DNA from 2 places in the Paenibacillus uliginis N3/975 genome. Region 1 is predicted to be linked to the other one. Evidence: predicted binding sites of a transcription regulator. Region 1 holds the regulator's gene; the other holds the start of a gene.
The links. Region 1 encodes NrdR, which represses ribonucleotide reductase genes. Its sites were predicted from a motif close to AACACNATATATNGTGTT; they were not measured.

Region 1 (4,430 bases):
GATCTAGTCTTTGTTTGCAAGAAAGTTTTGCACTGGGGACTTCTAAACAGTTTAAGAATGCATTTGCAGAGTTGGATAGAAAGCTTCGGTTCGAAAGCCAGGAACCATAGATGGAGTTTGGGGTTGGTTGTGATGTGTATAGAACCTATACGTAAACAACTATTTGATTATTGAAGCTAAAAATGAAGTGGAGATTTCAAGAACTGAAGTTTACAAGCAGAATCAGAACAGATCAGTAATAGTATGAACTGGTTTGAAGACACGTATGTTGGGATGAATGGAACCGCAGTTGTGGTTCATTCAGGTAAAATATCGCATAGAGAAGCATTTGCACCAAAAGGAACTGTTGTCCTTTAGAATAAGGATTCTGTTTCAATGACATGCTATCGATTCATGGATTCGGGGCAAAAGAGAGTCATGAACAAAAATATAACAGGACAGCACACGCTGACCTTTTCGTTGCATAAAAGTCATTCGTTTGAACAAGTGCATTTGTGAGAGAAATTATTATTGAAAGATAAAAGGATCACACTTGCAGCGGAAGATGAGCTTTAACCATCCAGTGTGTCAGCGAATACATGCAAGGAGCCTGTATATCGAGAAATTGCTCATCTATGCTATTGGACTCGACGCGTCGTTCTGGATAGCCTACAACCACAAGAGGACGATCTTATATTTCTGCTTTTTCAATTGAAGCAAAAAGGATTGACAATTCATTAGCATGACTACTCGGTTGGATGGCTCCAAAGTTTATTCTTCCTTATCTCAAGTTTTTATCATATGCGATCAATTGTTTTTTTATCAATTTAAAGAGGCTCAATCTAAAAATTAGTGTTGAACTTTTTGGCTCTTCGCTCTATTGGATGGAGAATGCCAAAACATAGTTTAATAACTTTTATCCCGTATGTAGATTCTCATAGGTTGAAGAAGCCCTCAAGAAGATCGCTTGACCGCTTCTTCAACCTATGAGGCGGGGTCACAAGGGATAAAAGGTTATTGTGCTCGACGTGCCGCGAGCCCTAAACGACCTTTGTTCGCAGTCATGTACACCATGGCGATCAAGTTTTCAACGTTTCGGTATCCTCTGGCTTTTCGTTTTGCTGCTTGAACCAGTCCATTCAGTCCTTCGAGAAAGCCATTTGTCATTTTACTGTGGAACCAATGTAGAATACCTTCTTCATGTTGTTTAATTGTTTTAGCGAGCTTCATCATTGGCTCTAACTTGGAGCGTCTCGCCCAGCCCATCCATTCACGTAAATATACATCAGCAAAGATGTGCGGGCTCGTCCAAAATTCTTGTAAACGCTAACTTCAATCGGTAAGCACGACCTGTATTTAAATGTAAGTCTTTAAGACCAATGAGCGCCTCTCGCTGTTCTGCGTTCAAATTGCGTTCATTCTTGAGCCAGAGATACTTTGTACGCTTTAGTTCCGGCTGTTTTTCTTGCTCTTTTTTACGTACTTCGTCAACAGCTTCATTGACCAACTTCATGACCTAGAACTTATCAAACGTAATTTCAGATTTGGTGAACCACGTTTCAATTCCACGGATAAATGCCGGAGACATATCGCAACACACTTCTTCAATCTGCTCTGCTATAAAGCTTTTTCTTCTTAAATGAGCTTTAAATTGTTCTAGTGTTGTCATGCTTTTGCCTTCAGTTGCAAATAGCACGATCTTTGTATCCGCGTCAACAAACAGCGTAATGTAACGATGCCCTCGGCGAGATGAGGTTTCATCAATAGCAATTCGTTTCAACTCACTAAGTTCAATTTGCTCCATCGCTTCATCTACATAGTGGGGTAAGATCCTCCATAATCTTGTGTCACGCTCTCTAAGTTCACGCGCAGCAGCATTAACAGGCATTTCAGCCATAAGCCTCATAGCCCACGATTCAAAATGAAAGGTGAAGTGAGATTTCAGACGTGACCATTTCAATGGTACCTGTGTAATCTTGTTATGTCAGATAAGGATTATGGGGATTGATAATCCCCCCTTTACGCCCATTGACATACACAGGACAGAACGTTGAACAACCATCGGGATTCTCCGATAACGTGATTGTCTTTCGTTACCGCCCGCGGCTTTTTATGCGTATCTGTTTTTACCATCTGTATGTGCCACGGATTATTCCATATCCTCAATATTGGTTCTTTGTATTTTCTCCATTTTGAATTTTCGTCCCCAATTCGTCCCCAGAACCATTTAACGACAGCATTTTAAGCTCTTTAAAAAAAATAAAAAAAACCCTGATCATCAAGGGTTTTCTTTGTATGGAGCCTAGGGGGATCGAACCCCTGACCTCCTGCGTGCAAGGCAGGCGCTCTCCCAGCTGAGCTAAGGCCCCTTATTAAGCAACTTATTTTCAAAATAGTACCTTAATAATATATCACAGCATTGTACTACTTGCAACAACAAATTTTATTCAATAGATCACGATTATACACCATTCAAAGCCCTATCTTACTACACATGTTACGCTATTTCCTCACCCTCCTGGATGAGAAAAAGTCCTCATATCCTTGAGGACTTCCTCTACCCTGCTATACACATGCCGATCAAATGTTTGAGTCCGGCAGTGAATCTTTGGATAGCAGACTTTTCAATTCTTTCATAAACATGTTGATGTCTTTAAAGTGCCGGTACACCGAAGCGAAGCGAACATAGGCTACCTCATCCACGGGATACAACTGTTCCATTAGAAGCTCGCCAATCTGACGACTCTCTACCTCAGCAGCGGCTGTTTTACGGAGTGCACTCTCCACCTCAGAGACGATCATATCCAGCTGGTCTGCAGATACAGGGCGTTTCTCACAAGCCCGAATTAAGCCGCGAAGTACTTTCTCTCGACTGAATTCCTCCCGGCTGCCGTCCTTCTTAATGACCATGAGCGGGGTCTCCTCAATCATTTCAAACGTAGTGAAACGGCGGCTGCACTGCTCGCATTCTCTGCGGCGGCGGATAGATTTATTCTCATTAGCTGGACGGGAATCAAGCACCTTCGTTCCGGCGTAACTACAGTATGGGCATTTCATAAAGCTAAATCACTTCCTTTGTATGAACTAATCACATGGCTTCCAATCTAATTTCCATAAACTGGACTGCAATTGATTGTTATGAAGATTGCAGTTCCGAGACATAATACTTTTACCAACTCAAGGAGGTGAACAGATATGGGACAAGGCGGTAACAGCAGAAGCAGCAACAACCTGGTAGTACCTCGTGCAACTGGTGCCCTGGAGCAAATGAAATATGAGGTTGCTCAAGAGCTTGGCATCAGCATTCCACAAGACGGTTACCAAGGTAACATGACTTCCTACGAGAACGGTTCGATCGGGGGATACATTACCAAACGTCTGGTAACCCTGGCCGAGCAACAATTGGCTGGTCAATATTCCGGTCAATAATTAATTCTTCATTCAAAGAGTGTTAGACAGGCTTGGTTCTCAAGCCTGTCCAATGCTCTTTTTATTGTTCTTCCCGTTTTAGAACGTATCATACACATCGGTATATTGATTATAATAATAAATGACCCTTTGTACATAGTGACGGGTTTCCCCTATCGGAATGTTCTTGACGTCTTCATATGTCCCGTCCCACATCCCCTTCTTTATCCAGTTGCGGACATTTCCCGGCCCTGCGTTATACGCAGCAATAACAGCAATCGGATTACCGTCCATTTCATCGTGGAGCTTCTTAATGTACCAGGTGCCGAGTTGGATATTGGCATCCGCTTCATGCTTGACACTATCCAGTGTCACAGTCGGTAGCTTGGCCATTTCCATCGCCCAATTGGCCGTATCTGGCATGAGCTGCATGATCCCGAGAGCCCCTCTTTTAGACTCCTTACCCGGTTTATAGTTGGTTTCTACTCGAATAATGGATGCGACCAGAAACGGATCGACTTCATAGTGAACAGCATGCTCGCGAATTTGATCTTTATAATAAATCGGATATAACCATGTCATCCAGATGTTATTCATGAAGAGTACCGCCACAAAAGAGATCAGCAGAACCAACAGCACACGTTTTTTACGAAACCAGCTCATAATCCGTATAACCTGTTCCACAGCTCGTCCACTTGCTGGCTCGTCTCTGCAAGGGTTCCGCTGTTATCGATTACGTAATCCGCCATGTTCTTCTTCTGTTCAATATCCATCTGGCTATTCAGCCTGGCCTCTGCCCGCTCTTCTGTAATCTCATCACGATCTATTAGACGACAGAGCTGTTTCTCTCTCGGTACATATACAACCATGACCTTCTCAAAAAGTGACTGCAGTTCTGATTCGTACAACAGCGGAATATCCACCACGACCAGTCGATCAGGATAGGCAGCTTCATAATCAGCCATCTGCTTCCGTATCTCATGGCGTATCGCAGGATGAGTAATTCCGTTCAGCGCCAGCCGTTTTTTATCATCATTAAAAAT
Region 2 (4,430 bases), 280 kb from region 1:
TTCCAGCTGTGCAGGAAAGTTATCCATAATTGTCTTGCGGGAAAGGGAGATGCCGAGAAAATGAAGCTCTTCCCGTTTCAAGTCGCAGCTGAACTCAACCTTAAAACAGATAGCGAGCCACTGCTCGTATGGAGCAGAGCGTGTTCTAGGACGCTGTTCTCCACCGGGCTGCTCGAACAGGTATACACATTTACCTTCCTCACGGGAGGCGTCCCAGATTTGAGAGAGTCTGCGGCTGCCATAGATAATATCTTCCCGCTGAACCCGTCCAGGGCCGATGACCGGGAGAACCGGAGCGCTGCCATAATAGCGGGAGAGGAGGGGATCTTGTCCTCCCCCTGGCTGTGAAATTGGTATGGATTCAGCTTGTTTGGCTAAACGCTCGTCATATTTGGGTGGGTCAAACACAAAGCTGAACGACAGTGTCTCGGCCGGTGCTCCGGTTCGCTCCACGAAGCCCCAATAATAAGGGCGGTTGGTCAGCATTTTGTCCGCTTGGGGGGACAGTTTGACAGTAACGTGCTCGGGTGATTTTTCAATGACGGTGCATTCGGTGGCTTCCAGATAGGCCATGAAATGCTGCTGCACCTCCTGCGGCGTCATGGTCATGTTAGGCTTCTTCCTCTCTTAAGGTTTCTGCGGATGACTCTTGTTCCAGATCCCGCTTAATGTGATGAAGCGAGTCGCCAAGGGAACCGACCCGGTTTCGGATTTCGTCATCGCTGCCGGATTCAAGCATGATTTTGTACAGACTCTTTTCAATGGATTCTTTCTTCTCGAACCGTTCCAGAATAACGTCAAGACCGCCAATGACCATCTCGAACATATTGATCTTCTCGTGGAGGAGGTTCAGAATATGTTCCTCGATCGTGCCGGCGGTGGACAAGTTAAAGATCCGTACATCGTTGGTCTGGCCGAGACGGTGAACCCGTCCGATCCGCTGCTCGACCCGCATGGGGTTCCAAGGCAGATCGAAGTTGATCATATGGTGACAGAACTGCAGGTTGATGCCTTCTCCTCCAGCCTCGGTCGCAATCATGACTTGTGCTTTTCCGCGGAACAGGTCCATCATCCAGTCCTTCTTGCCACGGTTCATTCCACCACGGTATGGAACGGACACGAGACCGTGATCCCGGAAATAGTTGAGCAGATATTCCTGAGTAGCCCGGTATTCGGTAAAAACGATCACTTTCTCGTTCATTTGCTTGATCAGCTCAATGGCTTTTTCGGCTTTGGTGTTGGCCTTGATCGCTTTGATCAGGTGGACAAGCTCCCATACTTTATCGCGCAGTGGGGAGTCCTCGGGCATTTTCTTGGATAAGTTGACGAGCGTGACGAAGACCGCATCCCGGCTGCTGCATACTTCACGTTGAAGGGTGACCAGTGAGAGCATACTGCTTAAATTTCCCCCGGATGCCTGATACTGATCTTTGACGAAAGATGTGACCCCGTCGTATAATGACTGTTCTTCGGGTGAAAGCTCGAGACCGACATTGCGTACGGTCCGTTTGGTGAATTTCACGGGCCCTTCGCCCCGGCGGTTGCGGATCATGACCTTGGACAGCTCGTCCTTAAGCTGGTCCTGGTTCTTCGGCATGCGTTTATCTACAACGAAGTTGGCCGAGAAATCGCCTTGTCGTCCCAACTGTCCCGGCTTCAGCAGCGTGATGAGATTGAACAGCTCGCTGAGATCGTTCTGCACGGGAGTTGCGGTAAGGAGAAGGCAGTATTTTTTCCGCAGCTTCTGTATGAATTGATAGTTGGATGTTTTCTTGTTTTTCAGTTTGTGCGCTTCATCGATGATGAGCATGTCATACTCTTCATTTAATAGGATTTCCTGATGCGGATCGCGCTTGGCCGTATCCATGGATGCAACAACGATATCGTTGCCCCAGGAGTAGGCTTTTTTTTGCGCGATTGCCGAAATGCCGAATTTGGAATTGAGTTCACGAACCCATTGCAACACAAGTGAAGCGGGCACTAGAATCAGCACTTTGGAGACTAGCCCGCGTACGATATATTCTTTTAAAATAAGACCAGCTTCAATCGTTTTTCCCAGGCCAACCTCATCGGCTAAAATCGCTCTGCCGGACATTTCGAATAGCACGCGCCGCGCCGTATCCGTCTGATGCGGAAGCGGGGAAAGGCTGCCGATATGCTTCAGGCACTGCAGTTCTTCGAAGCTTGTAACAAGACGGGATTGCTCTCCTTGCACAGCCAGCCGCGACAGGGTCCAATCTCCCCATGGCCCGCCTTTGTCGAGACGGTTCTCTAAATCTTCAAGCCAGGAGCGGTCCACATGGAGTGGGACAGGGAGGCGCGGATCATTTAAAGAACCCGGGCTGCCGGGTGGTTGGTAGTTCACAAAATCTCCTCCTAGATGTCGATTCCAGACGAACGGTGTATGTGTAGTATGGACGAAAAAAGAAGACTTCATAACCTTCCGAATATTTACCTTGTCCCCAAAAACCCGGGAGGTCGCACGGATGCTACATTTGGCGATTTTTCAAGTTCTTTTCATAGACAGATGGGCGAAAAAAGGAGAGAAAATAAGAAAAAGGAAGGCTGGGCCCTCCAGAAAGGTGTACAAGCCTTAAATTTCACATCTTAGGCATAGTTTTACCATATGTAGTGTAGTATAATGAATCTCGCCCACAATATGTGGTGTGAAACCTTATGTTTTCTCGTTTAACCGGTATACATATAGGGTTAAGTTGTAATAGACCGGACTTATAGCGGCTTAAACGCAGATTTATAGAATTTATAGTTTATATAGGAGGTAGTTGTTCTTGAGTACGATGCAAAATCAGCGGCTAGAAGGTTTAAGTGAGAAGATCTTTTTGGACCGGTATGCGTGGAAAGATGCAAATTCCCATAACGCCAAGGTGGGCGATGTGGTTCTGGTTCTTACCAAAGATGATCCTAAGTTCCCGACCAAGGAAGTTGGAGAGATTGTGAAGCGTGATGGCCGGATAGCCACAGTGAAGACCCGCAAGGGTGAGCTGGTGGAGACCGATGTAGAAAAGCTGACGCTGACGATTGAGAAGACACCTGAGGAAATGTGGGACCGCTTGGCAGCTGCAATGGCATCGGCAGAAGCAACGCCAGAACTGCAGGAAGAGTGGAAGGCTAAATTCCGTCATATTCTTGATGACTGGAAACTGGTTCCAGGTGGACGTATTGCAGCAGGAGCGGGAGCAAGCGACGAACTGACACTGTTCAACTGCTATGTTATTCCTTCGCCGAAGGACAGCCGTGGCGGCATCATGGAAACTCTGTCTGAGATGACAGAAATTATGGCCCGCGGTGGCGGTGTAGGTATTAACCTGTCATCCCTCCGTCCTCGTCGTTCGATTGTTAAAGGTGTTAATGGATCTTCTAGCGGCGCTGTATCCTGGGGCGGATTGTTCAGTTATACAACCGGACTCATTGAGCAGGGAGGCAGCAGACGTGGCGCGCTCATGCTGATGATGAACGACTGGCATCCGGATGTGATGGATTTCATCACTGTGAAGCAGACGATGGGTCAGGTGACCAATGCCAACTTGTCGGTATGCGTGAGCAATGATTTCATGAAGGCCGTTAAAGAAGATCTGGATTGGGATCTCGTATTCCCGGATACTTCTGATCCGGATTATGATGAAATCTGGGATGGCGATTTGGACAAGTGGAAAAAAGCAGGTCGTAAAGTCATCACTTACAAAACGGTGAAGGCACGTGATATCTGGCATACGATCATTGAATCAGCGTGGAAATCGGCTGAGCCTGGCGTAGTGTTCATGGAATACTACAATCAGATGTCCAACAGCTGGTATTTCAACCCGATCATCTGCACGAACCCATGTGGTGAGCAGGGGCTTCCAGGTTGGGGTGTGTGCAATCTGTCTGCGATGAATCTGTCCAAGTTTTATGATGAAGAAAATCATGATGTGGCTTGGGACGATCTGGCGACAACGACTCGTTATTCTGTTCGTTTCCTTGATAATGTTATTGATACCACTCCGTATCATTTCCCGGAAAATGAAGCCAATCAGAAAAAAGAACGCCGTGTAGGACTGGGTACGATGGGTCTTGCAGAGCTTATGATCAAGCTGAATATCCGTTACGGAAGTCCGGAATCGCTGGAATTCCTGGATAAGTTGTACGGGTTTATCGCTCGTGAAGCATACCTGGCATCTGCGGATATCGCTGAAGAGAAGGGTTCCTTCAAAGCGTTTGATGCAGAGCTTTACCTGCAAAGCGGATTTATGAAAAATATGTCCGAAACGTTCCCAGAGGTAGAAGAAGCGGTGCGCTCAAAAGGCGCGCGTAACGTAACGGTGATCACTCAAGCGCCAACAGGCAGCACAGGTACAATGGTTGGCACATCTACCGGTATCGAACCGTACTTCGCCTTTAAATACTTCCGTCAAAGCCGTCTTGGCTTCGAT

Region 2: the regulator NrdR is predicted to act here: its motif matches at 2,652-2,669, upstream of B9N86_RS07860 (adenosylcobalamin-dependent ribonucleoside-diphosphate reductase).

What each region holds. Positions count from the first base shown of each region.
Region 1 is NZ_LT840184.1:1,420,079-1,424,508, reverse strand. It holds gene B9N86_RS30575 (transposase) at 994-1,245, opposite strand; partial or broken gene B9N86_RS30160 (transposase) at 1,265-1,939, opposite strand; tRNA gene B9N86_RS06650 (tRNA-Ala) at 2,276-2,348, opposite strand; gene nrdR (transcriptional regulator NrdR) at 2,560-3,036, opposite strand; gene B9N86_RS06640 (alpha/beta-type small acid-soluble spore protein) at 3,175-3,408, shown strand; gene B9N86_RS06635 (lytic transglycosylase domain-containing protein) at 3,487-4,050, opposite strand; gene coaE (dephospho-CoA kinase) at 4,047-4,430, opposite strand, start outside.
Region 2 is NZ_LT840184.1:1,703,861-1,708,290, forward strand. It holds gene B9N86_RS07850 (YqhG family protein) at 1-609, opposite strand, end outside; gene B9N86_RS07855 (DEAD/DEAH box helicase) at 611-2,437, opposite strand; gene B9N86_RS29960 (hypothetical protein) at 2,414-2,611, shown strand; gene B9N86_RS07860 (adenosylcobalamin-dependent ribonucleoside-diphosphate reductase) at 2,799-4,430, shown strand, end outside.